One region of the Azotosporobacter soli genome, then DNA from elsewhere that is predicted to be linked to it. Evidence: riboswitches for the same ligand, from Rfam matches in the RefSeq annotation. Region 1 holds a riboswitch; each other region holds the start of a gene.
The links. A riboswitch is a leader RNA that binds a small molecule or an ion and turns the genes downstream of it on or off. The one in region 1 is predicted to bind thiamine pyrophosphate.
Positions count from the first base shown of each region.

Region 2: another riboswitch for thiamine pyrophosphate. It lies ahead of thiS (sulfur carrier protein ThiS); the one in region 1 lies ahead of thiM (hydroxyethylthiazole kinase).
Region 3: another riboswitch for thiamine pyrophosphate. It lies ahead of thiT (energy-coupled thiamine transporter ThiT); the one in region 1 lies ahead of thiM (hydroxyethylthiazole kinase).

Region 1 covers NZ_JAUAOA010000020.1:16,358-26,301, forward strand. The annotation lists gene QTL79_RS14355 (hypothetical protein) at 65-313, shown strand; gene QTL79_RS14360 (LrgB family protein) at 1,492-2,190, opposite strand; gene QTL79_RS14365 (CidA/LrgA family protein) at 2,187-2,561, opposite strand; gene QTL79_RS14370 (hypothetical protein) at 2,657-2,836, opposite strand; gene QTL79_RS14375 (LysR family transcriptional regulator) at 3,031-3,915, opposite strand; gene thiW (energy coupling factor transporter S component ThiW) at 4,072-4,563, opposite strand; gene thiM (hydroxyethylthiazole kinase) at 4,545-5,402, opposite strand; TPP riboswitch at 5,471-5,581, opposite strand; gene QTL79_RS14390 (M24 family metallopeptidase) at 5,657-6,733, opposite strand; gene QTL79_RS14395 (chemotaxis protein CheW) at 6,871-7,329, opposite strand; gene QTL79_RS14400 (PocR ligand-binding domain-containing protein) at 7,371-8,414, opposite strand; gene QTL79_RS14405 (bifunctional metallophosphatase/5'-nucleotidase) at 8,611-9,944, shown strand, end outside.
Region 2 covers NZ_JAUAOA010000001.1:288,982-298,925, forward strand. The annotation lists gene QTL79_RS01285 (TetR/AcrR family transcriptional regulator) at 1-417, shown strand, start outside; gene QTL79_RS01290 (HlyD family secretion protein) at 417-1,424, shown strand; gene QTL79_RS01295 (ABC transporter permease) at 1,417-2,547, shown strand; gene QTL79_RS01300 (ABC transporter permease) at 2,544-3,713, shown strand; TPP riboswitch at 3,817-3,919, shown strand; gene thiS (sulfur carrier protein ThiS) at 4,006-4,206, shown strand; gene QTL79_RS01310 (thiazole synthase) at 4,209-4,985, shown strand; gene thiH (2-iminoacetate synthase ThiH) at 4,979-6,073, shown strand; gene thiF (sulfur carrier protein ThiS adenylyltransferase ThiF) at 6,070-6,696, shown strand; gene QTL79_RS01325 (thiamine phosphate synthase) at 6,699-7,751, shown strand; gene thiC (phosphomethylpyrimidine synthase ThiC) at 7,893-9,194, shown strand; gene cuyB (cysteate racemase) at 9,245-9,944, opposite strand, start outside.
Region 3 covers NZ_JAUAOA010000037.1:1,052-10,995, forward strand. The annotation lists gene QTL79_RS17810 (IS1182 family transposase) at 1-455, shown strand, start outside; gene QTL79_RS17815 (glycoside hydrolase family 26 protein) at 508-2,142, opposite strand; gene QTL79_RS17820 (thiamine diphosphokinase) at 2,222-2,965, shown strand; TPP riboswitch at 2,984-3,090, shown strand; gene thiT (energy-coupled thiamine transporter ThiT) at 3,142-3,798, shown strand; gene QTL79_RS17830 (MFS transporter) at 3,918-5,261, opposite strand; gene QTL79_RS17835 (glycerophosphodiester phosphodiesterase) at 5,346-6,485, opposite strand; gene QTL79_RS17840 (response regulator) at 6,661-7,329, opposite strand; gene QTL79_RS17845 (ATP-binding protein) at 7,322-8,794, opposite strand; gene QTL79_RS17850 (substrate-binding domain-containing protein) at 8,791-9,732, opposite strand.

The DNA.
Region 1 (9,944 bases):
ATACGGCGATACTTGCAGTAAGAGCGTTATTTCAGCCGGTACACCGACGCGAAGGGAGGTGAACATGGTGGGAGAACAAATTTCGCTGCAAGCACGCATCGGAATCGTGTACGGTCTATATCATTTCAGCACAGAACTGGCCGATGGATTCGTCCGTTGGCTGCACAGCATCGAGCATCCGTATGGGCGTTGCCTTTGCTTTGCTCCCGGCAGCTGTGAATTCAGCGCATTATGGCTGGAACTGGCGGAACAGGACCCTGAAGAATTCCTTGGTCTGCAGACGCGTTATCATGAACTTTTATTGCACTCATAAAATTAAGGGGTGAAAGCCGCCGTAAGACGGTTTTCCGAGACTGAAACGAAAGCAAGCGGGACGTTTTTTACACGAAGAGTCGAAGACGGGAAGGTTGGAAGAGCTTTTAAATTCTTCCGACCTTCTCACCGGGCCGATACGATCGGGCCGCTTTGATTCTTCGTGTTTTCATGTTCTCCAAGCGTTCGATTCGTTCCTGTTAGCGCACGCTACTTTCTCTATCAAATCGAGCTGCAGCGAGAAAAAACAAACGTAGTTTTTTGAATATTCAGTTGAAGTTTAGAGAGAAATCGGTTATAATAAAGACAAGCACAGAAGGAATGAAAAAGAAGAAATTCATCGCAGAATGCGCAGAAAGAGGTGATTCCATCGACAGAGAATAACGACGCCGAACAATCCCAATGGATGAGGAGTTGGTTATGCTGGGAAAACCGAACCATGGGATCACAATTGAATAGCTAAGAGATCACAGTGTGTCGAACGACACACACTGAACAGCGCAATGTATCGTTGCGAGACAGAGTCTACCTGTATTGTTTCAGCTGTAGGCTCGAGTGAAGGTTTTTATCAACGGTTGGAGTGGCTTGACCCGTAAGAGGTTATAAGTTTCAGATCGTTGATCCAAGTTAGCAAGTAAGAACCGCCGGATGACTGGCTTAGTCACCCGGCGGTTTTTTGCATGCGCAGCAACCGCTCTTTCAGAAGAAGGCGGTCATGTTTAAAGGGTAAAAAAAACAAGCCTATCATAATAAGGGAAGAAGATAGGCTTGTTCGTATGAAAGCAGAGAAAGTCTCTGACGGATGATCGACGCGAAGCGAAAAAAGTAAATGGCTTTAGATGGCTTGCGTGACCGCTAAGGCAATAACAAAACAAAACATCAGCGCATAGGCCTTGAATTCTATTTTTTGCATGAGAGGAAGCCTCCTTTCTAATAAGATAACAGAATATGTATAATAGCATAACACAATCGAGAGCTAAGGATAACAAGAAGTTATCAAGATTTTGCCAAACGGATAAAAAGAGGCCCCTTTGCCATGGCAGCAGCAAAGGGGCGAAAGAAAGGATAAGAGAGCTATGTCTCTATCTTTCTATTTCGCACATTTCTGCGTAAGTCCTGTAGGCAGAGCTGACGAAAAAAAGCCTGCGCAGGATAGCATTTATGACAAAACGCTTCGCGTTAAAACGAGAAGGTCAGAAACTGCATGAAGGCCGGGACGACAAACGGCGCAAGCAGCAACGTGGCTACGCCGGCAAAAATCATCGTCAGACTGGCAATCGCGCCGTGCTGGTTGCCGAGTTCATAAGCCTTGGCCGTTCCGGCGGCATGAGCGCCCATGCCGAGCAGCATGCCCTGGCTGATCCGGTTCTTAAGCGGCAGGACGCGCAGCAAGAGCGGCGCGACAAGGATGCCGGTAAGGCCGGTCAAAATCACGAAGACTGCGGTCATGGCCGGGACGCCGCCGATCGATTGCGAGGCGTTCATCGCCATCGGCGTGGTGATCGAGCGCGGCGCCAGGCTGCCTAACAGTTCGAGATTGTCGATATGCAGCCACTTGGCGTAAATCAGCGAGCTTAAAATCGCGACTACGGAACCGCCGAGCACGCCGGCCACGAGTTCGCCGGCATATTCTTTGATCAAATGGCGGTATTTGTATAAAGGGACCGCAAACGCGACGGTGGCTGGTTGCAGCATCTGCGTCAACGAATCGGTGCCGCTTTGATAAAAAGCATAGGGAATGTGGTTTAAGAGCAACAAGCTGATGAGCAGCAGCGGGCAAATGACCAGCGGCGAGAAGATCGCGTAGGACCAGCGACGATAGCCTGCTTTGGCGGCCGCGTAGATCAGCAGCGTTAAAAAAAGACTGAGCATACTCATGAGGTCTTCTCCTTTGGCGTTCCGAGGCGATGGATTGTTTCCGCCAACACGCCGGTGCAGATCATCACGGTCAGGGTGCTTAAGAGGATGACGAGTTCAAAGCGCAGACCGCTGACCAGCATCATCTGTTGGTACTGGACGACGCCTACCGCAGAGGGAATAAAAAACAGCATCAGCTCGGCGATCAGACAGTCGGCGCCGCTTTCCAGCCATTCCAGGCGCAAGATTCCGGCCTGGAGCAGAAGAAAGACGAGGAAGATGCCGACGATGCTGCCGGGCAAAGGCAGATGAAGCGAGTTTGCGATGACAGAGCCCAACTGCGCGAACGCGAAGAGCACACCGACTTGAAACATGATCGTTAGGATTTTCATAAAGACACTCTCTTTCCGTGTGTACGAGTAAAAAATAAGTGAAAAAGGATGACTGGCGCAAGCTGTGTTGCGCCAGTCGTCAGTCGTTCCATCAATTAGGAGAGAACTGCGGTATCCCAGAAACCTTGTTGCCGGGTGATGTCAGGCCAAGCTTTGAGTTCCGGCCAAACTTGGACGGCAGCGCCTTTGCTGGCTTTGACTTCGACTTTGGGGCTCGTTTTGACGGTTTTGGCAGCTACTTTGCGTTCCAAGCTGCGCAGTGATGCGGTCATCATAATGAAGCCTCCTTTCAAATTTTTATCGTCTCTTTCCGGTTCGGGAAAGGTGTGCTAGCATTCATCTGTTTTCTCTTGCTATGGTCTTATTGTAGCGCAGGTTTAGTTATAAGAGAAATACAAAAAAAGAATTGTGTATATTCAAATATGGAATAACTGAATGAAAAAAAGACGGCCCGCGTAGCCGTCTTTTCTCATTTATGCTGAAAGGTTTGTGCGAAGGTAAGCAGTTCGCGCGCGGCGTGCGACAGGTAACGGCGCTTTTTCCAGACCAGCGCCAGACGCAGGCAGATGGTCGGATCGCTGAGTGGTCGTGAGGCGATCTGCGCCGGATCAAGCGCTGCGCAGATCTTATGCGGCAAGAGCGCAATGCCCATGTTGGCGGCTACCATCTGCGTCATCAGCTCACGCTGCGCGGTCTCGAGCGCGATCGACGGCGAGAAGCCGGCTTTCTTGCAACAATCGATGATCATATCATGCAGTTTGTATTCGCTGCTGAAGAGGATGAACTGTTCTTTCGCCAGATCCTGAAGGACGAGCTGCGAACGCGAAGTCAAAGGATGACCGGGGTGAAGGATGACATCGAGCGGATCCTGTTCGAACCAGATGCGGTCATATTCATCGCTGGCGTCGTCCGGCGTGAAGAGACCGAGGTCCAAGAGACCGTCCTGAACGGAAGCCTCGACTTTTTTCGGCCCGGATTCATAGAGATGGATCTGAATCTGCGGATAAGCGCGGCGAAAAGCGCTCAACAGGTGTGAGAAGCTTGTTACCGCGGTAATCGGCGGAAAACCGATATGGATCGTGCCGGTTCGGATCTGCGTGAGCCCATCTAGCTGAGCCGTGAGATTTTGAAACGAGGAGACGATCTGCTGCGCCTGCTCGAGAATCGTTTCGCCGGCATCGGTCAACTCGACGTATTTGGTGCTTCGGTAAAAAAGCGTGACGTTCAGTCTGTTTTCCAAATCCTTGACCGCCTTACTGATCGACGGTTGTGAGACATGCAAGGTTTCCGCCGCCTTGCTGAAATTTTTCTGCCGGGCGACTTCGATGAAATAGGCAAGGTTTCGTATATCCAACGCAGCGTCCTCCTGCAATTTTTATTAGTACTCTTATTTTACAGGAAGTCAGCGGAAAATGAAACGGGCGTTGGCATATGCTTTAAAGCGGCGTATCGCACGTAAAATTAAAAGCCACTAGCCACTAGCCACTAGCCACTAGCCACTAGCCACTAGTCATTGCCCCAAGCGCTCGCGGCAGAACGAGGCAAGCGGCGTTTGACAGAGCAGATAGGCGAGCAGGCTGCCGCCGGTGGTGCTGATCAGAAACGGAATGATGAAGAAAAAAGCACCGACCTGCGAGCCAAGGAGGAATTTGGCGATCGGAAAGGCCAACAAGCCGCCGATCAGTCCGGTACCGATGATTTCGCCGAGGATCGCGCCCCAGATGCGCCCGGTTTTTTGGTACAAGAAACCGGCGCAGGCTGCGCCAATCATGCTGCCGGGGAACGCGAGCAAGGAGCCTGTGCCGAGCAGATTGCGCAGTAGTGAGGTGGTAAAGGCTGCACTGACCGCATAGCGAGTGCCGAGCAGCACGGCCAGCAGGACATTGATCGCATGCTGGATCGGAAAGCATTTGGCGATGCCGACCGGGATATAGACGATATGGGCGGAAAAGACGGCGATGGCGACGAATAAAGCGCTAAAAGTCAGTTGGCGTAGCGGCATGAGGGAGCCTCCTTTATGGTTGTTGTGAGCCGCGCTTTTGCGGCGAAAGTTTCGGGCGTCAGAGTGGAAATGGCGTCGAAGAGACGCAGGCGAAACGTGCCTAGTCCCTCGCCTTCCCGCAGTGTAGCCTGCGCCGTTTCGCCCGCCACGCCCATGACGGTGAGGCCGGTTATAGCACCGAGGAACGGATCGCCGCAGACTGCGCAGCAGGAAGCGATCAGCGCGCTTGCCATGCAGCCGGTACCTGTGATGCGAGAGAGAAAAGGATGTCCGTTGCTGATCAGACAGAGGCGATGCTTGTCGACGACGAGATCCTGTCTGCCGGTAACGCAAACAACACAGTCGAGACGCTGGGCCAAGTCGCGTGCGATTGCCGGAAGATCGTTGATTTCTTCGTCGTCGTCTTCCTGCGCGTCGACGCCTTTGATAACAGAGGCAAAGCCGGCCAGTTGTTTGATTTCGGAACGGTTGCCGCGAATCACGCTGAGCGGCAGGCAGCGAATGATCTCCTGTGCCGCGGCGCTGCGCAGCGCGGTCGCGCCGACGCCGACCGGATCAAAAATAATCGGAATGCCTTTCTCTGCCGCCGCCTGACCGGCCAAGAGCATGGCGGGCAGACGGCTGTGATCGAGCGTGCCGATATTTAGAACCAGTGCGTCGGCGGCGCTGCTCATTTCCGCCGCTTCGCCCGGGTCGTCAGCCATTACCGGCGACGCGCCGAGCGCCAGTGTGACATTGGCGCAGTCGTTGGCGGTGACGAAGTTTGTCAGTTGGTGGATCAACGGGTTTTGCGCCTGGACGCGCTCGAGCGCCTCGGCCAGCTGCTGCTTTAAGTTCATCCGGAATTCCTCCTGTGTTCATGGAATAAAATAAAAACAGCGCATCCAGAGAAAGATGCGCTGACGGCTTGTGAGTCGGCTGGCAATTCCTACGCTGGCATAATCCAGATCAGGTATAAGGGTCATGCACTTAGCGGTGCATTTCTCAGCCGGCGATACCGGCTCCCCTTGCCCATATTTAATTGTCTTAATCATAAAGCAGGCGGCGTAAAATTGCAACCGTACTTTACGCGGCAGGGATCGATTGAAAGAGATCAGCGGATCTCCAGCAGCTCTTTGCCGGTTCCGGCAGTCAGGTTAATGCAGCCGTCCGCCGAGACGACCACGGTGTCCTCGATCCGGACGCCGCCCCAACCGGGAAGATAGATGCCCGGTTCTACGGTGACCGGCGTGCCGATCGTCAGTATCCGGTCGCCGACCGGACTGAGGCGCGGTTCTTCGTGGATCATCAGTCCAAGACCGTGCCCAAGGCCATGACCGAATTGCTCGCCGTAACCGCCGCTGATGATGACCTGCCGCGCCGCGGCATCGACGTCTTTGCCGGTGATGCCGGGTTGGATTGCGGCGCAGCCGACTTCCTGCGCCTTGAGGACGAGGTTGTAGATTTCGAGCTGTTTTTCGCTTGCCGTGCCAAGGCAAAGCGTGCGCGTCATATCGGAATGGTAGCCTTTATACACTGCCCCGAAGTCCAGCGTCACCAATTCGCCTTCACACAATTCCTTTTCGCTGGCCACGCCGTGCGGCAGCGCACCGCGCGCTCCGGAGGCGACGATGAAATCGAACGCCTTGCCTTCTGCGCCGCGGCGACGCATTGCAAACTCGAGTTCCAGAGCGATGTCGCATTCTCTTGCACCGGGTTTAATCAGCGGCAGAATCTGCGCAAAAGCCTGCTGGCTAATTTCCATCGCCTGATGGATGAGGCGCAGCTCTTCGGCGTCTTTTTGCATGCGCAGCGACTCCAGGCTGCAGCTTTGCCAGGCAGATTCCGGCAATGCCGTCTTCAAGGCTTCAAAAGTATCGTGAACGACAAAGTCGCCTTCGAAGGCGATCGTCAACTTCTTGCCAGGATAGGCAGACGCCAGCGTTTCGGTCATGACCGGATAGGGCGAACCGCTGTAGCGCAGGATCGAAAAATCCGGCGCTTGCTGCGTGGCCTGCTCGACGTAACGAAAATCGGTTAGCAGCCAGGCCTGATCCGGTGTGATCAGGAGTTGGGCATTGCTGCCGCTAAAGCCCGAATAATAGCGGACGTTTTCTTTTTTGCTGACAAGCACAGCGTCGCAGGCGATGCCGGCTAAAAATTGACGCAAACGGTCGGTGCGGATGGACATCGGGAAACCTCCTTCGTATCGTGAAAAAACTTCATAAATGCTTCATTCGGCGTAGCCGGTTAAAATCCTGTGCTGCGGCGAAAAAGGGAAAGCCGGGCGCAGACGTTTGGCCTGCGCCCGGCTTTTCACGGGGCGGTTCATACGGATTCGGGCAGCGACTCCAGTTCTTCGACCGAAAGCAGATGATCCAACTTGAGAATGACCAGCAGACGTTCATCGATCTTGCCGACGCCGCTGATGTATTGGGCGTCCTTGGCGGAAACGAAAAAGGGCGCCGGTTCGATCTCGTCGGTGTCGAAGCGGACGATGTCGTTGACCTCGTCGACGATGAAGCCGACGCTGCCTTCCGACACCTGGACCAAAACAATCTTACTTTCCGGACTGATCTCGCGGTGCGGGATGTCCAGCTTGCTGCAGAGATTAAAAAGATAAATGATCTTGCCGCGTAAATTGATCATGCCGTCGATGCGCTGATCGTTGCCGGGCAGTTTTTGAATGGTGAATTTTTTTGCGCGAAGAATGCCGTTCGCCGATTCTGCGTCGATGGCAAATTCTCGGTTGCCGACTTCAAAAACAAGCAATTGGATGCGTGCCAAAGTACTCGCTCCTTTCAGTTTCAAGATGCGATCAAATGAAATTAATTTTGTTGCGTGAGTTTATAGAGTTGCTCGGATATTTCCGTCAGTTCGACGATGTTGTGTGCGACCTGGTCGATGGCCGACGCTTGTTGATTGATGATGATCGAGGTGGATTCGCCCATGCTGACGGTTTTATTGACCGACTGCGTGATGATGTTGGTAAACTCGCGGATTTTGCCGATCGTTTCCTTTGAATCGCCGGACAGTTTGCGAATCTCCTGCGCGACGACGCCGAAGCCGGCTCCGGCCTCACCGGCGCGCGCGGCCTCGATGGCGGCATTAAGGCCGAGCAGGCGCGTTTCGTCGGCGATTTCTTTGATGAATTCGATCACGTCGTTGATTTGCGCCGAGACGATATTTACGTTTTTAATTTCCGCGTTCAAGAGGCCTTGGTTGGTATTTACGTCGGTTGCGGAGGCGGCCAGCTCTTCGATCGTCGCGGAGATATTAGTCAGATTGTCATTGATCATTTGCGCCATATGGCGGAGGCGATATTTATACGCGCCGGCCTTGGAGATGGTATTGGCAACCAGATAGAGAAGCAAGGCGGCCGACTCGATGTTTTTGCGCGGCATGATCGGGATTTCCCGTACCGCAGCGACATACTCATCGGGATCGACGCCGATTTCCAGCGCGATCTTGCGGTATTTTTCTTCGACCGGCGGTTCGGTCAGCACCTGACCTCCCAGCATGGAGCCGATCTGGCGGCCCTCCAGCATGATCGGGCTGGCAAAGTCGATCAAGCCGGCGTGACATTCGTAAATCGCCGGTTTTCCGGTGCGCGCCGACTCTTCGCCGCCTTTGCGGTCGCCTTCCATGCAGCGTTTGCAGCCGACAGGCGACTGACGGGTGAAATCCATACAGAAGCGGGTGAAGTTGCTGGGCGACGTGACCGGCGTGCCGTCGATATCGACCGCGATGCTGGTGATGCCAAGGCTTTCCGCGAACGTGTTTTGAAACTGCTGCAGAAAGTCGAGGTCGATCACGTCTTCGATTTTGAGTTCGTCGAGATTGATGCTTGCCTGGGTAAGATTTTTTTCCATGTTGAACACACTCCCTGTTCAAAATAAGCTACAGGCTAACAATTCGTGAAAGAAGTCTTCGTGCCTTGAAAGAAAAAGGTGGAATTGTAGCAATGTTTTGTCAACTTTCGGTGGGGAAGAGGAGCAGGAAATAGTTGGCAAGCGGCGAAAATTAAAAAAGAATGTATGCGAGGAATAGGAAAATGGGAGGTTGCGTATGCAAAAACTGAAAAAAACACTCCTTGCGCTTTGTCTTGTCGCCGTCTGTCTGACCTTTTGGACAGCGGCCGCGACGGCCGAGGAAAATGGCGACCAAGTCGAACTGCAAATCGTGAGCGTCAATGATTTTCACGGCGCGCTGATTGAAAACGGAAAAAATCCCGGCGCGGCAAAACTGGCCGCTTATTTGAAAGCGTTGCGCGCCAAGAATCCGGACGGGACGCTGCTGCTGAGCGGCGGCGACATGTTTCAGGGCAGCGTGGAGTCGAATCTGCTCTACGGCAAGCCAGTCGTCGAATTCATGAACGAGGTTGCGTTCGATGCGATGGCTTTCGGCAACCACGAATTCGACTGGGGCATTGAACGCTTAGAGCAGCGGATCGCACAGGCGAATTTCCCTTATCTTGGCGCCAATATCCTGCTGAAAGACAGCGCTAAAGCGGCGCCGTTCGCCAAAGACTATCAGATGCTCGAACGCAAGGGCGTCCACATCGCGGTCATCGGCCTTGCGACGCCGCAGACTGCCTATATGACGAATCCGAAAGCGGTCGGCGCGTATCAGTTCGCCGATCCGGTGGAGCGCGCGAAGGCACTGCTGCCGCAGCTCAAGGCGAAGGGGGCGGATCTGGTCGTTGTCGTCTCCCATCTCGGCAGCTATCAGGATAAGGAAAGTCGTCTCATCAGCGATGACGCCGCACGCTTGGCGGCGGGCGTGCCGAGTTTGAACGCAATCGTATCCGGGCATACGCATCAGACGATCTTTGGCAAGGTCGGTGAAGTGCCGATCGTGCAGGCCTATTATTTCGGCCGTGCGGTAGGTGAGATCGATCTGACCTATGATAAAAAAAGCAGACAGGTGACGGCCAGCGTTGCCAAGGTCAGCGCACTGAATCCGGCGGAACTGACAGCCGACCCGGCTGTAGCCGCGATCGTGGCGAAAGCCGAAGCGGAGGTCGCGCCGATCAAGCAGGTGGTGCTGGGAGAAACGCTAAGGGAATTGCATCATGAGCGCAGCGAGCAAAATGTCTCGCTCCTCGGGCAATGGAGCAGCGACGTGCTGCGCGAAGCCGCCAAGGCGGACATCGCCTTTCAAAACGGCGGCGGTATCCGTACCAGCATTCCGGCCGGACTGATCAAGATGGGCAATCTGTATGAAATCATGCCGTTCGACAATACGCTCTTCACCGTCGATCTGACCGGCGAGCAGGTCATGCAGGTCCTGCAGTACGGCATTCATAACAGTAAGATCGGCATGTTGCAATATGCCGGACTCAAGGTGCAATACGACGCCAGTCTGCCGCCAGGGGAACGGATCGTCGCGGTGACGACGCT
Region 2 (9,944 bases), on a different contig from region 1:
CGTGAGGCGCTAGAAAGCAGCGCAAACCTGCCGCCCGACCGGCGTCTCGGTTCCTGTTTTCAGGCTCTCAGCCGCCACTATATGCAGGACCGGATAAAAATGGCTTTTTGGATCCGTCTTTGGATGTTCCCGCCGACGGAGATCGACGCTGAAATTCGCCATGAACTGCAAAGCGTCAACGGCGACTACGTCAAAGAAGTGGAACGAATATTTCGCCAAGGCCGCGCCCAGGAGATTTTTCGCGCCGGAGCGGCGACGGCTTTTTCCCACGCCTACTTCTGCCTCCTGGACGGCTATCTGATGCGGGCGGTCTGCTTCGCGGACTTCAATTACGCGCATGCAGGCGCTCAGATCTGGAACTCCTTTCTCGAAGGCGTGCTTGAGCAGCCTAAAAACAACAACGAGGTGAAAAGATAATGAACCATTCGATACGCCGTTCCTTCAGCCTTCTGCTCTGCCTGCTCTTCTTCGCCTCCAGCCTCTTCGGCTGCGGCAATTCTTCGACGGCACAGGAAGTTTGGGGCCGCGGCGACGCGAAAGAAATCGACATCACATCCAAGATTCCCGGCCGCGTCGTCACGCTGCTGGTCAAAGAAGGCGACCGGGTCGAGCAAGGTCAACTCTTGGCCCGCATCGACAACCGCGATATCGCAGCCAAAGCCGGCCAGGCGCAAGCGGGCATCCAGGCCCTCGAAGCGCAGCTTTCCCAAGCAGCCACGGTCACCAATCTGCAGGACCAGACGCTAAACAGCAGCGTACAGAGCGCGCAGGCCATGCTGGGCAAAGCAGATGCAGATCTGTCCCTGGCGACAAAAGACTATGAACGTTTCAGCAAACTGGCGCTCGACGGCGCAATCTCACAACAAGCACTCGATAAATACCAAGCCCAACTTCAAGTAGCCCAGGCAGCCCGCAATCAAGCTGCCGCTTCGCTGAACGCAGCAGAAGCAACTTTGCTCCAGGGCCGCGCGAACCGTGAAAACGAAGCCGCGCTCAAGGGCAAGGTCAGCCAGGCGCAAGCCAGCCTGCAGGAAGTGAACGTCAATCTCGATGAAACCGAAATCCGCGCACCGTTCAGCGGCATCGTCACCGCAAAATACGTCGAACAGGGCGCGATCGTTTCCACCGGCATGCCGCTCGTCGCGTTGCAGGATCCGCTCGACAACTGGGTCAACCTCAAGGTCAAGGAAACCGAACTCGGAGGTTACCAGCTCGGCCAGACGCTGCAGCTGGAAGGACGCGATCCCGGACTCAAGCTGGAAGGCAAGATCATCGATGTCAGCAAAAAGGCCGAGTTCGCCACCTATCGCGCCACGAACGAACGAGGGGACAGCGACATCATCACCTTCAACGTAAAAATCCAGATCAATTCGGAAAAATTGCGCCCCGGCATGCGCTTCCGCATCGTAGGGTCGCATGTCTAGATCAGGTTGGTTCGGCGGTTTCAAGGACGAACTGCGCCATATCTTTCGCCGTCAACCGAAGCTGGCGCTGCTGCTGTTCGGCGTCCCTCTCTTCTGCAGCCTGGCCTTCGGTTCCGTCTACGGCGGCAACGTCATCAAGAACATTCCGACCGTTGTCTATGACCAGGATCAGACCAAGGTCAGCCGCGCCTTGGTGCAGGCCTTTGCCGATTCGGAGCGCTATGACATCGTTCTTCAGGTAGACAGCCAGGAAGAGCTCGAAAACGCGCTGCAGGAAAACGCCGCTTTGGCCGCGCTCAGCATCCCGCCTGCTTTCTCCCTCGACATCAAGAGCAATCGGGCCTCGCAGCTCCTGGTGACGAGCAGCAGCGACAACCTCTTGTACGCGAATGCGATAGCCAGCACGAGCCAGGAGATCATCCAGACTTTTGCAGCCGGCGCTGCCGCCAAACTGCTCGAAGTCATCGACGAGCAGCCGGATCAGGCGCTTCGCAACGCCGCTCCGCTGCGTCTCGGCATCCGCCTTTTGAACAACCCGACCTCCGCCTATAACTATTTCATGCTGCCCAGTCTCGGCGCTCATACGCTGCAGCTCGGCATCATGCTCGCGACCTGCGGCGTGATGCTGCGCCAGCGCCAACGCCGTGAAGGCGCGGTTTCTCTGGCGGGTCGTCTCTGCGCGTATTGGCTCTGTTCCTTCATCGCCTATCTGTCTTATCTGACTATGATCCACTTCGTCTTTGCCATTCCGATCCGCGGCAGCCTATGGCAAATCGGTCTTTTGGGCTTTACCTTCACCGGAGCGTTGGTCAGCGTCGGCAGTTTCTTCTCTTCCGCAGCCAAGGACGAATTGGACGCGGTACGAAAACCGATGCTCTATATCATGCCGGCCTCGCTTTTCAGCGGCTTTAGCTGGCCGTTCATGGCGATGAATGATTTTTCCTATATCTTCTCCGCTTTGATGCCGCTGAGTTACTGCGCCGACCCGCTGCGCGACCTGCTGCTGGCCGGTTATACTCCGGTATTCTGGCAAAGCATCGCCAGCCTGCTCGCGTTCGCCGTCTTCTTCCTCTCGACGGCCTGTCTCTTGCTGAAACGTAATTCGAAGGAGGTGGCGTCATGACGTTGCGTCAACTGTTTTGGCGAGAACTGAAACAGATCTTCCTCGTAGACCGACAACGAGCCGTCTTCCTTTTCGGCGCTTCGATCATCTATGCTTTGCTCTTCGGTACGCTCTACCACAGTCATGTCATCAACGACATCCCTCTGTTGGTCTACGATCAGGATCAGTCCAAACTCAGCCGTCAACTGATTCGCGCGTTCAGCGATTCGGAAAAATTCCGCCTGGTCGCAGAAGTCAGCTCGCAGGAGGAAATGGAGGAGGCGCTCAGAAACAAGACCGCCGTTGCCGCATTGGCGATTCCGGCCGATTTTTCGCGCGACATCAAGAGCGGCCGTTCCGCAAACGTGTTGCTTGATGCGAACGGTGCGAACATCACGCTTGCCAACCCGATGATCTCCGCCACACAGGAGATCGCGCTCGGTTTTTCCAGTCAGATCGGCGTCTCTTTGCTCGAAAGCATCGGACAGCTGCCCGGTTCGGCGCAGAGCAAAGCGCTGCCGCTTTCCTACCGCCTGCGCATCCTTGACAATCCGACGCTCAGCTATTCGAATTTTTTCCTGCTCGGTCTGGCGATGACCGCCTTGCAGCAGGGCCTCTTTCTTTCAAGCGGCGCCGGAATCCTTTATGAGTTATCCGACCGCCGTCTCTTGAAGCGCATTTCTCCCGGACGTCTGCTCTTCGGCAAGCTTATCCCCTATTGGCTTTGCGGCCTATTCGCCTACGCGCTGACGCTGTCGCTGATCGTCTTCGTCTTCCATCTTCCCTGGCGGATCGGTTTTGGGCCGCTCTTCGCATTCGGCGGCGCTTTCATCTTTGCGGTGCTGATGCTGGCCGCGCTGTCAGCCAACCTGTTTCAGGACGAAGTGAGCTTCACGCAATTTTCGCTCGTTTATTCCATAAGCTCCTTCATCTTTTCCGGCTATGTCTGGCCGCAAGTCGCGATGATCAACGGCGCACAATATCTTCACTACCTCTTTCCGCTCAGCTATTTCGCCGCACCGCTGCGCAACATGGCGTTAAGCGGGCATGCGCCGCAGCTGGGACAGCACATCCTCACGCTTTTCTTGCTGGGCGCGTTATTCGGCGCCTCTGCTTATCTTCTGCTGCGTCGCGCCGCGGCCAGTCAGACCGTGGCCGTTGTCAGCGAAGAGCGACTTGCCGCTTAGCAAAAATTAGTCATTGCTGATTTTATTTTTTCCGCCTTCTGCCGAAAACTCTTTACATGACTTCTTGTTTCAGACTATAATCGAATCAAACAATTCTATAGGTAAACACAGCTGGGGGAGCCGCAAGGCTGAGAGAAAACGAATGTTTTCGACCCTTTGAACCTGATGTGGTTAGGACCACCGTAGGGAAGCTGCCAGCGCGCCTGGGTCAGGGAATCACGAAACGCTGTCAAGCTTGTCTGCAAAGACAGGCTTTTTTTATTTGCCGATTATTCTGCAAGGAGGTAGCTTTATGAACATTACATTGAACGGCCAGTCCGAAGTATTGACAGCACCCTGCTCGCTCTATGATTTCTTGCGCGCAAGAAATCTGGAGCCCGCAAAAGTAATCGTCGAACATAACGGCAATATTATTCCGCAATCCGACTGGAGCACATTGCTCTTAAAGGAAGAAGATCATTTAGAAGTATTACGTTTCGTAGGAGGAGGCTAAGCATGATGGAACCTTTACTGCTTGGCGGACGCGAATTAACGAGCCGCCTTTTTATCGGCAGCGGCAAATATGCCGATGACGCACTGATCCCCGATATTGTCGCCCGCTCCGGTTCTCAGGTCATTACCGTCGCATTGCGGCGCGTCGACCTTTCGAATCCTGATCGCAACATCCTGGCGCATATTCCCGCCGATGTTCAATTGCTGCCGAACACATCCGGCGCGCGCAACGCCGAAGAAGCGGTGCGCTTGGCACGTTTGGCCAAAGCGGCCGGCTGCGGCGACTGGATCAAGATCGAAGTGATTTCCGATCAAAAGTATCTGCTGCCGGATGGCTTTGAAACGGTAAAGGCCACGGAAATTTTAGCGGCAGAAGGCTTTGTCGTTTTACCCTATGTCAGCCCCGATCTGATGGTTGCCAAGGCTCTTGTTAAAGCTGGCGCCGCCGCGGTCATGCCGCTTGGCGCTCCGATCGGCAGCAACCGCGGGCTGCAGACAAAAGAACTGATCCGTATTTTAATCGAAGAAATACCGCTGCCGATCATTGTCGACGCCGGAATCGGCAAACCGTCGCAGGCCTGTGAAGCAATGGAAATGGGGGCTGCCGCCTGTCTCTTGAACACGGCGATCGCGAGCGCTTCCGATCCGCTTTTGATGGCCGAAGCGTTTGCACATAGCGTAATCTCCGGTCGCCAGGCTTATCTGGCGGGCGCCGGCAGCATCCGGCAATATGCGAGCGCCTCTTCGCCATTGACCGGCTTTCTGGAAGCATCATGCTGACGGGCTTCGCGCAGGAGTATCGGCGCTATCAAAGCATTTCCTTTCAGGCGACAAAAGAGCAGGTCGAGCAGGCATTGCATAAGTCTCAGTTAACGCCGGATGATTTTGCCGCCTTGCTCTCGCCTGCTGCAGAAGCCTATCTTGAAGCGCTGGCGCAAAAAGCGCATCAACTGACCGTGCAGCATTTCGGCCGCACCATCTTGCTCTACACGCCGCTTTATCTTTCCGATTATTGCAGCAACCGCTGCCTGTATTGCGGTTTCTCCAGCCAGCAATTGATCCCGCGCCACCATTTGCAGCTCGACCAAGTCGAGGCGGAAGGAAAAGCGATTGCCGCCAGCGGCCTGCGCCACATTTTGCTGCTGACCGGCGATGCGCCCAAGTTAGCCAGTCTTGACTATTTAGCAGACTGCCTGAGAATCCTTCGGCCCCACTTTGCCTCGCTGGCGCTCGAGATCTATGCGCTGGATACAGAAGGCTACCGCCGTTTGGCATTAGCCGGAGCCGACCAAATGACGATGTACCAGGAAACCTATAACCCGGTTCGCTATGCCGAAGTCCATCCGTCCGGTCCAAAGCGGGATTACCACTTCCGTCTTGCAGCGCCCGAAGCGGCTTGCCAGGCCGGTATGCGCGGCGTGAATCTCGGCGCTTTGCTCGGCCTTTCTGCCGACTGGCGAAGCGATGCGTTTTTCACCGCACTGCACGCCCATTATCTGGTGCAGCGCTACCCGGAAGTGGACATCAGTCTTTCTTTTCCGCGGCTGCGCCCGCATGGCGGTACATTTCAAGCGGCAGTCGACGTAAGCGACCGCAATCTGGTTCAGTTTATCCTGGCCAGTCGCCTCTTTTTGCCCCGCTCCGGGCTGACGCTGTCGACGCGCGAATCGGCAAATTTACGCAACCACTTGCTGCCGCTCGGCATCACGAAAATGTCGGCCGGTGTATCGACCGCGGTCGGCGGCCATACCGGTGAAGGCGAAAGCGGCCAGTTTGAAATCGCCGACCGGCGCAGCGTAGCTGAAATGTGCAGTTCGCTGCGCGAACATGGCTACCAGCCGGTCATGAAAGATTGGGAACCGTTATGAATGAGTTTGAAGAGGGACTAGCCCATTTTTTCACGGCGCATCAATTGTCCGCGATCCGTCAGACGCGCATCGCGATAGCCGGTGCGGGCGGCCTTGGTTCCAACGTCGCAACGCATCTGGTACGCAGCGGTTTTCGCCGGCTGCTTTTGATCGACTTTGATGTGGTATCCGCCAGCAATCTGAACCGACAATTTTATTTCAGCGCACAAATCGGCAAAAGTAAAGTACAAGCATTGGCCGACAATCTTCTGGCAATCAACCCTGATCTTGAGTTGACGCTTCATAATAAAACCGTCACTAACGACAATATTGCTGCTTTATTTGCTGAGTATGAAATTATCGTCGAAGCGTTTGACCGCGCTGAAAGCAAGAAAATGCTCAGCGAGTTTTGCCTCAAGCATACTCGTTTGCTGGTTGCCGCATCGGGTCTTGGCGGCTGGGGCAATACAACGTCAATCAAACCGCATCGCTTGCGCGATAATTTTTACGTTGTCGGCGATTTAACGAGCGAAGTTGGCGTGACCTGTCCGCCGCTCTCGCCGCGTGTTGCGATTGCCGCTGCGACGCAGGCCGATCTGGTGCTCAGTTTCGTATTGGAAAATCACGTCGCACGGGAGGAATGAAGATGTCCGATTCAGCCATTTACCGTATTCTCGATGCCAATCTTAATCGTGCGGCGGAAGGTTGCCGCACGCTGGAAGACATGGCCCGCTTCCATTTGGAGGCCAAAGAGCTTACGCAGCGTTTGAAAACATTTCGTCACCAAATTCGCAATCAGGCCGCCGCACTGGAACAGCAATTGCTGACCGGACGAAATGCAAGCGGCGATATCGGACTCCCGCTCTCACAGCAAATTTGCTCCGACAAACGGGATAATCCCTTTCAGGTTTCCGCCGGAGCCAATAAACGTATCCAGGAGGCGCTGCGCGTAATTGAAGAAAACCTGAAACTTGTCGGCTGCTATCCGCTGGCTAAGGTTTATGAAAGCCTGCGTTATCAGTCCTATAGCCTGGAGCAGGATTTCTCGGCGGCGCTGCAAGGTAAACTGCGGCGAAGAAAGCTGCCGTCCGGCTTATACGGCATCACGGCGCAGGAACTATCGAACGGACGCGATAATCTGAGCGTGGCGCACGCAATGCTGGAAGGAGGCTTGCGCATCCTTCAATACCGGGAAAAGGATAAAGCGAAAAAAGAGCAATATGAGGAATGTCTGCAGCTTCGCCGACTGACGCGCGACTATGACGCCGTCTTTATCGTTAACGATCACGCCGACATTGCCTTGGCGGTCGAGGCTGACGGCATACACATCGGCCAAGGCGACATGCCGCTCGAGGCAGTGCGTCGTTTGGTCGGCGAACAAATGCTGCTCGGCCTGTCCACCCACTCTCCAGAGCAGGCGCAAGACGCGGTGCAACGCGGCGCAGACTATATCGGCGTCGGCCCGCTCTTTGCCACCAAAACGAAGAAAGACGTTTGCGCACCGGTCGGTTTCGACTATCTTGACTACGTCGTCGCCAACATTTCCATTCCGTTCGTCGCGATCGGCGGCATCAAAGAAAGTACGTTGCCGCAAGTCATCGAACGCGGCGCCTACTGCGCCTGTCTGGTCAGCGACATCGTCGGCGCTGACGACATTAAAGGAAAAGTCCAAGCGCTGCAAAAGCTCTGGCAGGAATAAGAATGCCTACGGCAACAGCGAGTTTTAACACGAAGAGGGGAAGAAGTGCAAAGACACGAAGATTTTTTCTTCCGCCCTTCGTGTTGGTCGTTCCCAAGCTTCGCCATAAAAGATATTTTTATAAAGCAGAGGAGAAATGACATGATGTATACTACGCAAATGGATGCCGCCCGCAAAGGAATTATTACCCGGGAAATGACGCGTGTGGCGGAACGGGAGCAAATGCCGGCGGAAACGCTGCGCCAATTGGTCGCCGAAGGTAAGATCGCGATTCCGGCCAACAAAAACCACGTCAATCTCGATCCGTCCGGCGTCGGCCAGGGACTCAAGACCAAGGTCAACGTCAATCTCGGCGTATCCAAGGACTGCTGCAACCAGGAGATTGAACTGGACAAGGTTCGCGCCGCGATCGATCTGAAAGCCGATGCGATCATGGATCTGAGCTGCTTCGGCAAGACCAGCGATTTCCGCCGCCGTCTGGTGGAAATGTCTCCAGTCATGCTCGGCACCGTACCGATGTACGACGCGGTCGGCATGTTGGACAAAGATTTAAAGGACATCAGCGTCGATGAGTTTTTCCAGGTCGTCGAAGCGCACGCCGCTGACGGCATTGATTTCATGACGATTCATTGCGGCCTTAACCGCGCCACCGCCGAGCGTTTCAAAAAGAATCCCCGCCTGACCAACATCGTCTCGCGCGGCGGCTCGATTCTCTTCGCCTGGATGGAAATGAACCAGGCCGAAAATCCGTTCTACGAGCATTATGACCGCTTGCTCGACATCTGCGCAAAATATGACGTGACGATTAGCCTCGGCGACGCCTGCCGTCCCGGTTCGATTCACGACGCCACTGACGCGTCGCAGATCGAGGAACTGATCGCCTTAGGCGAGCTGACAAAACGCGCCTGGGCCAAGAATGTCCAGGTCATGATTGAAGGCCCCGGTCATATGGCGCTGAATGAAATCGCCGCCAACATGACGCTGCAAAAGCGCCTCTGCCACGGTGCGCCGTTTTATGTCCTCGGCCCGCTCGTCACCGATATCGCGCCCGGCTATGACCACATCACCAGTGCGATTGGCGGCGCGATTGCAGCCGCCAACGGCGCGGACTTTCTCTGTTACGTCACGCCGGCCGAACATTTGCGTCTGCCCGATCTTGACGACATGAAAGAAGGCATCATCGCCTCACGTATCGCGGCGCATGCCGCCGATATCGCCAAAGGCATTCCCGGCGCACGCGACTGGGACAATGCGATGAGCGCCGCGCGCGCCGCGATCGATTTCCCGCGCATGCTTGATCTGGCGATCGATCCTGTCAAACCGCGCCGCTACCGCGAAGAGTCGAAACCGGAAAGCGAAGACACTTGCACGATGTGCGGCAAGATGTGCGCGATGAAGACAATGAACACCATCCTCGACGGCGAAGACGTGAAGCTGCGTTAAACACAAACGCGGCGTACGAATAAAAACAGAGGCTGTCTCTTTGCAGGCGTTTACTCCGCCTGGCAAGAGACAGCCTCTCTTCGTTTATCATTCGAGCCCAACGGCTCGATCCGCCCGCTGCGCGCCGCCTCCACGGCAGCTTTCGCCAACAATAGTGTCGGGTCGATCGCCTGCAGCCGCTTCGTCAGGTAAGGAAAGAGCAACGGTATTTCCGTACAGCCGCCTATATATCCCTCCGCGCCGTTGTCCGCTTGCCGTTCCAAGAGTCTGTTCAAATCGGCAAGGCAAGCATTGTCCGCCACATGTCCGGCCTTGACGCCTTCGATCGCCCGCGACACGAGCGCCTGCTCTGCTGCGTCCGGCAAGATAAGCTGCGCTTCATTTTTCGCAAACGCCTTTTGATACAATCCCGTATTCACGGTTGCCGCAGTAGCCAGCAGCAGCAGTCTGGCGTTTTGTTCTTTGGCGGCAGCCTGCGCCGTCAGCTCTATCATGTGCAAAAGCGGTACTGTAATCTTCTTCTTCAATGATTGATACCAATAATGCGCCGTATTGCAGGGCATGATTAAAAAGTCGGCGCCCGCTTTTTCTAAACAGCGCGCCGAGCGAACCATTTCTTTTAGCGGATCTGTCCCATCTGACAACAACGCTTCGATGCGCGATGGAATTTGCGAATTGTTATATACTAAAACCGGCACATGCTCCTGATCACAGCCGGCCGGCGTAACGCCGACAATTTTCATCATTAAA
Region 3 (9,944 bases), on a different contig from region 1:
GCTACAGTACGACGAATCGTGAAGGATATCAAGAATATAAAAGCGATGCAAAACAATGCAAAGTGTGTCCGCATTTAGAGCAATGCACGCAGAGCAAAGCGCATCAAAAGCAAGTCCAAAGGCATGTATGGGAATCCTATCTGGAACTTGCTGATGAGTATCGGCACATGCCGATATATCGCGATATTTACAAATTGCGCTCGCAAACAATTGAGCGTGTCTTTGCAGATGCAAAAGAAAAGCATGCAATGCGCTATACGCAACTGCGTGGCCTGCAGAAAGTGAAAATGCAGGTGACGCTTACTTTTGCATGCATGAATCTGAAAAAACTGGCGACCTGGAAGAAACGCAGGGGTATATTACCGCCTGTTTTTCAACGTTTTTTCGAAAAACTGCGTTTTTGCAGTGAAAATTGGATAACTGAAATTGAAAAATGCACCTTACGCTTTGCGTAAAGTGCATTTTGTCGACGGTCTGAGCAGTCTGCATAGGCAGGCTGCTTATTTTTTATTTCGCGTTGCCGGGCTTCGGTTCTGCGGCGGGAATATTGAGCTTAACGGGTGGGAAAGCTTTGAAGCCGTCGCGAAAGACTTCGGTCATCGTTTCGTCTTCATCCAGCAGATAGATACGGCCGGGCTGCCCGTTGTTGTCATAATCAATGCCGCTCCACCAAATCGCCAATTTAATATTCGGATATTGGCGGATCTGGCGGAACATGTTGCGCGTCCAGGCGGCCTTATCGCCGCCGACCGAACTGGCGGCAAATTCGGTCAGCATGAACGGTTTATCGAAGACTTGGCTGTACTCGGCATATAAGGGGCGGTAAATATCGTCAAAATCGCGCCACGTTTCACCGGGAAAGTAGGTGCCGGTATTGTAGCCGGTCATGCCGACGACGTCGACATATTCATCACCCGGATAGTAGACGAGTGCATGGTTCCATTTGAAGTCGGGTCTTGATACGTCGTGCGGATTCCAGACCCAGATCAGGTTATCGACGCCAGCCTGGCGGAAACGGTCGTGCAGATAGCGCCAAAGGGCGATGTACATAGCCGCATCCTTATTGGTGAAATAGGCGGAGTACCAACACCAGTCGCCGTTCATCTCATTGTTGAGACGGAAGAGGATCGGATGGTTGAATTCTTTCAGGCTTTGCGCATATTCATCGAGATAAGCGTCGTACTTGCCGTCGAGAATATCATAAATCGTGCTGGCGTTGTCTTTACGGTAATTGGCCGCCGACATTGCCACCGCGTTGCCGGGGCGGATCGACTGGAAGGTAAGCTCGACAACTTTGCCCGCAGCATAGGCCTGTTGCAAACCGCGCAGCGGGAGTCTCTCTTCCAGCGTGTGGTAACGGATGATGAAATTAAGCGGATAGTTAAGCTTTTCTTCGATCGCAGTCAGATAGGACATCGTTTCCGGCGCCGAGGGTTCAAACATGCCCCAGCTTAAAAGCGCTTTGGCGGAGAAAACGGATTGAAAGAGTGCGGCCGTTTCTTTGTTCATTGCGGAGCGCGCCGGCAGCAGCGGTTTGCTGTAGACCGCGCGTCCTGTCTGCGCAGCGAGGCGGAAACTGCTGAAGATCTCGCGCGCGTTTGTAATCGGCTGACTGGATTTGATGAAAACCGTATAGACTTCTTTCGCGTTTTTCACGAATTCGGCGCTGGCATAATAACGCTTGTCGTTCTCGATATGCGCCAGTGGCCGACGCTGCCACTCCAGGATATGTGCGCGCAAGCCGTTGATCGTGCGTGAGTCTTCCGCCAAAACCGTATGATCATTCGTGTTCAGCGTGAAACGATTTCCATAGGAAATATAATCGCGGCTGTTGTTTTCCGTACCGGAAAAATTGTCATAGTAGATCTCGATGCGCGTCGTATCATTAAAAAAGACGTTGCGCACCGGCGAAAGAGTGAAGTCTTCCTGTAAAGAGGACGGAATCAAAAGGCTGTAGCCGGCCGGGTGATCGGTAAAACGACCATACCACTCGTTTTGCGGCGTCAGTTCTTTAAGATCCTGCTCGGAGGCGGCGCTGTCGATGCTTTCGACAGGTGAGCCGTTAAGCCAGTAAGCGGCATTTGCCGAAGCGGTTGGCAGGAAAAAAAGGCAGGCGGCAAGAAATAAGACAGATAGATGCATGCGCAAAGAATTCACCTCAGTTTCATAGTATCCGGTTTAGTTTATCATAGAGAGATTCAGTTTGCAAAAGGAGCAGATCGTGATAGATGAGCAGATCATACGACTGCCTCAGTTGACGGGGCGGTTTTCATTTTCCTTGGGGCAAGAACAGCTGCTGGTGGTAGCGGGCGGGCGGATGCCGCAAAGCGAATGGCTGACGAGCTGCAGCGTGCAGCGTCATGTCTGGTGCGCCGATCGCGGCGTAGATGCCTGCCGACTGGCCGGCATCGTTCCGGAAGTACTGCTTGGCGATCGGGACAGCGGGACGATTGCCGGCTGGCAATGGGCCTCAGAACAGGGCAGCCGTGTGGCGCTCTTTCCGCAAGATAAGGACTGGACCGATTTGCAGTTGGTTTTACAAGAGGCCGGAAAAACGTTCGATGGCGCAGCGGTCATCGTAAGCGGCGCGTTTGGCGGACGTTTCGACCATGCCTGGGCTAACGCGACCAGTCTGATCTGGAGCAGGGAATGGGGCATACGGGGCTGGATCATGGCGGATGAGCAGGAGGCGCTGGTCTTATTGCCGGGACCGGCGTCGTTTGAAATTATCGATTGGCAAGCGCCTGAAGTGATCTCGCTTTTGCCGCTTGCCGGGCCTTGCAACGGTGTGCAAATGAAGGGGGGACATTGGAGTCTTCCATCCGAGCTGCTCGAACCGACGCGTCCGGCAACGCTTTGCAACCGGCCGGAAAAAGACGAGAAACCGGCCTTTCAGGTAGAAAGCGGTTGGCTGGGCATCTATTTTTCCTGGGATGCTTGTCAAGTTGTGCGGAGTATAATATGATTAGGACAAACTAAATACGCGTATTGCTAGGGGTGCCCGCCAGGGCTGAGAGATGAGACGTTGCCTCATTAACCCTTACACCTGATCTGGATAATGCCAGCGAAGGGAAGCCTGCCGTTTTTGCCAGGACTCTTTTCGGGTCGTGGTTTTTTTTATTGATAAAAGGGGGAGAAAATATGATTGACGCGGCAACCTTAACGAAAAATCTGACGGAATTGACGGCTCATCCCACATCGCTGCTTACGCTTGCGGGGCTTATATTATTGATTTTAGCAAGTCTTCGCATGCGAAAAGTCCCTTTAACGCCGCGTGTGATGGCCAATATCGGCATGATGCTCGCGCTGGCGACGGTCTTGAAAGTGTTCCGGCTCTACCATCTGCCGCAGGGAGGCAGCATCACGCTGGGCAGTATGGCGCCTATTTTGCTCTTAGCGCTCTTTTATGGACCGGAAGTCGGCTTTTTAGCCGGTTTTCTCTACGGCATCATTACGCTGGTCTTGGACCCGTATGTGCTTCATCCGCTGCAGGTGCTGTTTGACTATCCGCTGCCCTTTATTGCGCTTGGCTTAATCGGCTATTTCAAGGAACATGTAATGATGGGGACGGTAGTGGCTATGTTCGGACGTTTTATCTGCCACTTTATTTCCGGCGTCGTCTTTTTTGGCAGTTATGCGCCACCTGGCATGTCGCCCTACTGGTATTCATTGATGGTAAATGGCACGTTTATCGGTGTGGAAGGCGTTATCTGCCTAGTTGTAATGGCGGCGCTGCCATTAAAGCGCTTGTACGGCATCTTTGACAGAGAAAGGCGTTCCTATTCCTTGCCGCAGTAATTTTATAAAACGCAAAGAAGAGAGCCTGCAATCATTGCGGGCTCTCTTCTTCTTTGACGGCAATAAAAAGCCGTCTGCCGAGACTTTCACTGCAGCAGACGGCCTTATGCGAAAAGAATTTAGTCTTTAGCTTTAACGTTCCAGACCAAAGCGGCCAGGATAAAGGATACGACCGCTGCGCCGACCCAGAAATCGGCAGCCAGTGCAAAGTCATAGACTTTTTTGCCATTGACGATGGTCATGTGCGAATTGATCAAATAACCGCTGACGACTTCTTGCGCCGCTGCGCCGCCATAGCTCAAGAGGCCGATCATGCCCATTGCCGCGCCGGTAGCGCGTTTCGGACAAATGTCAACGGCCATCAGACCGCCCAGGTAGCAAACCAATGCGCCCATCGTGAAGCCGTAGAGGACCATGCTGCCCATGTCGATCATCGGATGCGCCGGAGCCCAGACGAACAAAGCAATCGACAAAGCGTAAAGAACGCCGTAAATCAAAGCAGGCATGTTGCGTTTGTGGTTAAAGAATTTGTCGGAGACGAGACCGCAAGTCAGTGCGCCGAAGATGCCGGCGAACTGCATTACACCCAAGACGCCGCTGGCGCCGAGCGTAGAATAGCCTTTGGCTTCGGTCAGATAGATGATGCCCCAGCTTTCAATCGCATAACGGGAAATGTAGCAGCATAAGCTGGAAAGACCAAGAATCCAGACCGCAGGACGCTTAACGACTTCCCATTGCAGCGCGCCGACGGATTTTTCCTTTTCAACGATCGGAGCATGATCGTTTTTGAATTCTGCGACATTCGGCAGACCATAGGTTTCCGGACGGTCATACATGAAGAAATAGATCAGCAGCGAACCGAGCATACAGAAGAGGCCCGGCATGATGAAGCCCATTTTCCAGCTGTAAGCGCCGACGATCGTTGCCGTTGCCATGTAAGTGAAGGCTGCGCCCAAGTTATGGCTCGTGAACCAGATGCCGTAAAAGGTGCCGCGTTCACGGTTGCTGAACCATTGATTCAGCGAAACGATGCAAGGACCGGCGCCGAACGATTGGAACCAGCCGTTGATGCCCCAGAGAACAACGAGCGGCAGATATTCATTGGTGAAGCCCATAATTACAGTAATAACCGAGGAAAGAAAAAGTCCCAAAGCAAAGAAACGCTTGTTGTTCATCCGGTCAGCCAGGAAGCTGTTGACGAACTTACCGATGCCGTACGTGGCAAAAAAGACCGAGCCCATGATGCCCAGTTGCTGTGCGTTCAGCACGCCAGCTGCCATCAACGGTTTTTTGATGACGGAGAAATTGAGACGCAGTACATAAAAGAGTGCATAACCTAAGGTGATGGAAGAGAAGACCGACCAACGACGTTTGTTGAATTCTTTAGCAATGGTGCCTTGATCGCCGGTCATAGCCGGTTTATCTTGACCCGTCGCAAATACTTTCCAGAAGAGTTCTAACATTATAATACCTCACTTTTCAGATGATAAATTTATAATAGTGCGAAGGATGCTTAAGGTGTAAGCATCCTTCACGCACTGTTATCATTATTCGGCCGAGTCGCCGCCTTTTTTGGTGACTTTGGTTTCGCCACTGACGATGTCAGTGCCGGTGTGATAAGGGCTGTCAGCTTTAATCACAGGATCGGCAACCTTGATGCCGCGTTGGATCAGGACTTCGCGCATCAGCCAAGGTTTGTCGCTGATCATGCCGTCTACGCCCATGTCGAGCAGCATGTTCATCTTCTTCGGATCGTTAACGGTCCAAGGCACAACCTTCATGCCGAGTTCATGCGCTTCGGCAACCAGTTCGTTGGACAGTTCTTCCCAGTAAGGAGAAACAATGTCAGCGCCGCATTCCTTTGCTGCTTTGACGAAATCACCGTTATACTTGTCAATATCAATACCTGCCATCCAAGGCGATGCGCCCGGTTGGTTCACCTGGCGATAGACGCCGTCCGGACCCCAGGAGGGCTGTTCACAGGTCAAAGCGACCAGCGTGATGTTCGGATTGATCTTTTTCATCTCTTTCAGTGTACGCCAGTCAAAAGACTGCAATGTCACGCGGTTTTCCATGCCATATTTTTTAACCACTTCGTTGACTTTTTTTACAAAGGCAACCGGATCGGCGTTGTTCTTAGCGTTCGGATCAGGGTTGACGTAGGATTTGGTTTCGATGTTAAAGATCACTTTGTCATTGCCGTATGCGTTGGCTAATTCGAACACTTCTTCCAAGGTCGGAATTTTTGTGCCCGGTACGGAAAGCTGAGTTTTGCCGTGGCCGTCATAATAACCGCCGGCTGCCGGATTCATCGTGCCGACGTCGAATTGCTTCACTTCGGCAAGCGTCATCGTACGGATGTCATACTTGTCAGCTGCGACATATTTGCCGTCGGGACCTTTGGTCAGATTCGGGCTGAGTACCGGATTATGACTGATGACCAGCTGTCCGTCCTTGGTCATCTGCATATCCATTTCCAAAGTGGTCACGCCCAGTTCCATAGCATAAGCGAAGGAAACCAGTGTGTTTTCCGGACGTGCGTCGCGTCCGCCGCGATGCGCTTCAAAATCAAACAGTTCGAAGTTGACTTTCGCTTCGGCGGCTTTCATGTCGACGACGTTGAAACCGGTCGTCAAAACCAGTGCGGCTGCACCCGCGGCCAGGGCCTTTTTCCAGTTCTTTTTCATTCCCTAACACTCTCCTTATTCTCTCGTTTGTGATTAGGATGATTACAACGTTAATTATCACACTATTCAAGAATTGGAAGTAGCGGGAAAAGCCTGATTTTAGCGTAAGAAAAAAGCCGCGAATCATTGTAAGATAAATTCTTACAATGATTCGCGGCCCCTAGTGTGAAGAAAACTAAGAGATCTGGCCTTTGCTCGGCAGCAGGCTGTATTTAAGCGCATATTCAACCAGTTCGCTCTTGCGGCTGCAATTCAACTTTTCCATCAGCCTTGTCTTATATGTGTCGACCGTTTTGACGCTGATGCAGAGGATTTCGGCAATCTGGCTCATGGAGTGACCGCGCACCAATAATTTCAAAACTTCCCGTTCGCGTGCGCTGAGCAGCGTATAGGGATCGTCGTTCAATTCGTGCGGCGAATCGGTCAGCAGGCTGTTCAGCAAAATCTGCGCATTTTGCGCGCTGAGGTAACGATGTCCCTGTGCGACAGTGCGCAGTGCGATAAAGAGTTCGGTGTCCAATGCGTTTTTCTCTACGTAGCCCATTGCGCCGGCCTGCATGGCCTCTTTGACATATTGTTCATCGGCGTACATGGTCAGGACGAGAATTTTGACCGCGAGGCCGCGGCTTTTAATTTCACGGATGCACTCCAAGCCGCCCATTTGCGGCATCGAGAGATCGAGCAATAAAATATCGGCGGTTTTGTGTTCCAACAAGCGAAGCACCTCTTCGCCGTTCGCGGCTTCGCCGACTACGCTAAAATCGGCTTCGCTGTTCAACAAAAGTTTGAGTCCGGCGCGTAGCACCGAATGGTCATCGGCTAAGAGAATTCGAAGTTTAGACATGTCCGTCACTTCCCATCGGTAAGATTACAATGATTGTAGCGCCCTGCTTGTGCGAAGAGCGAAAGACCAGGCTACCGCCGAGCAGTTCAGCGCGTTCTTGCATACCGAAGAGTCCCAAACGGTTATGTTCTAAGGCCGTTGCCAAGGCGTTGGCATGAATGCCCTGTCCATCATCCCTGATGACCATTTTTACATGTTCGAAGCTTTTCGTCAACTCAATATCGACGCGGTGCGCATTCGCGTGTTTGGCAATGTTGGTCAAACTTTCCTGCAATATCCGATAAAGCGCGAGCGCAATGTCATTGGAGACGAGCAGTTTTTCCGCAGGCGGCGCAAAGTTCACTTCTATTGAATGCTGCTGCGCAAAATTCTGCGCGTATTTTTCCAACGCGGCCACAATGCCCAGATAATCAAGCACCGGCGGACGAAGCTCCACCGCCATCTTGCGCAAACCGTCCAAGACGCTGATCGCGACATCGCGCGCGCCCATGAGCAGCTCTTTTTGTTCGGCGCTGGTCAACTTAGCGAGCAGCACCTTCATATAGGCCAATAGGGAGGCCATCGACTGGCCGGTTTCGTCATGCAATTCGCGGGAGAGACGGCGGCGTTCGTCTTCTTGGACGGTGAACAGTTTGCTCATCAAGGAAGCACGCAGCGCTTCTTTGGCGCGCAATTCTTCTAATAAACGATTGTTTTCCAGGTCCTTTTCGCGCAGACTGGCGGCCATCGCGTTAAAGCTCTTTGCCAAACGTCCAACCTCATCTTCGCTGCGTACATCTGCCTGCACATCGTAGTTGCCTTCTTGAATCTGGCGCGCGATCAAGGAGAGATTGTGCACTGGCTGGATGAGCACAAAGGTGATGTGCGTTGCGCCGATGCCGGCAAGAAAACAGATCAGCAGCGTCGTCAAAATAATCTCGTTGAATTTTTGCGCGAGTAAAATTTGCGTCGTTTTTTCCGACATACCGACGCGCACGAAGCCGATGTCGCCGCCTTCAATAGGAACGCTGATTTCACGGATCGGTCCTTCGTTGCTGCTAAAACGGCTGATTTGATGGCTGGAAGGAAGCTCGCTCGGCAATGTCGTATCGAGCGGCGGCGGAGGGGGAAGCAATACGGCAGGCAGACCTTGCGGCAGCGGGCCGGTAAAAGTATGCGCCAGGATGCGCCCGGCGGAATCGGTTACCAGGATGTAGCGTACTTCTTCATTGTTGGCTTTTGTCTTATTCAGGCGGTCGAAAATGGAGAAATGATCCTCGATCAAAATGTCATTGCTGCTCAGTGCTGCGATATAGCTTGCGATTTCGGTACCGCGTTTTTCCATTTGACTGTCCAAGAGGCGAGAGGTGCTTTGCAGCATGATGAAGCCGATGATCAGGCTGCAGAGCAAAAGCATGCCGATGATCAGGCCGTTGACTTTATAATAGAGGCTGAGGCGTTGCAGGCGATGCCAAAGCGTACTCATAGGATCACGCTCGAACGATCATAAATTTTCTTCAAGGGTGCGTATAGATCGGGCTGAGGCAGAACAAAGCGGTCGATAATCAGTTGTTGCATTGCCTCCGCAGTTTCCGGCGTTTGGTTCATATTAAGGAAGATTTGCTGCAGCGCTTCCTTTTGCTCTGCGGGAATTCGTTTGCTGATCGCGACCGGCCCGGTTGGCGACGGTTTCAGAGAGGAGATGATGCGGATTTTCTCCGTCAGTGAAGGATTGCGCAGTTTGGCATATTCATAAATCTGACTGTCGATGCTGGCGCCGTCAACCAACTTATTTGCAACGGCCCAAAGTGATTTATCGTGGTTATAGGTATAGAAAAAGCGCTTAAAATATTTTTCCGGTACGGTGTTTTGACGGCTCAGATAATCCTCAATCACCATATGGCCGGAAAAACTCAGCGGGTCAGTAAAAGCAAAGGTACGGCCCTGCAAGTCTTCGAGCGACTGGAATTCACTATCGCGATGAACGATAACGTCGGGCGTATAAAGAGAATTGCCGCTACGCTCCGCCATCACCAAGAGTTCGATTTCATTCATGCCGCGATAGGAAGCGTAAGCGCCGGTAGAGAGGAAGGCGATGTCCACTTCGCCATTTGACATCAGCATGTTAACTTCGGCGTACGTTTTACGCTGAATCAAGACCGTTGGGCGACCAGTTGCCTTGGCGACATGCTGTGCGATGGCCCGGTAATAACCGATTGTTTCTTTGGGCGAAATAACCGAAGCCAAAGCGATTAAGAGCGGTCGCTGCTCCAAGTGGTTGTCGCTGTCGGTCGAATCGACCGCAGCGTTTTCCTGCGCTTTGCTGAAATCAATATACGTCGACTGGCGATTGGTACAACCAGAGCTGAATAATAAAAGCAGCAAGAAAAGGAATGAGGAAACAGCCCGTAAAAAAGCAGGCACAACAAATCACTTCCTTAATATAGTAACAAAAATTTTAGTGCGAAAATAAGACTATCTTTCATTATAGCATCAGAAAGGAAGACTGAGAAAGAAAAAAGTAGCAAGAAAGCGAAGAAAAAAGAGAAAACAGATGTTGACATAAACAAAGAAAGTGTGGTAGTATATAGAAGTCGCCAAGAGCGGTGACGGTGCTCCTTGAAAACTGAACAATG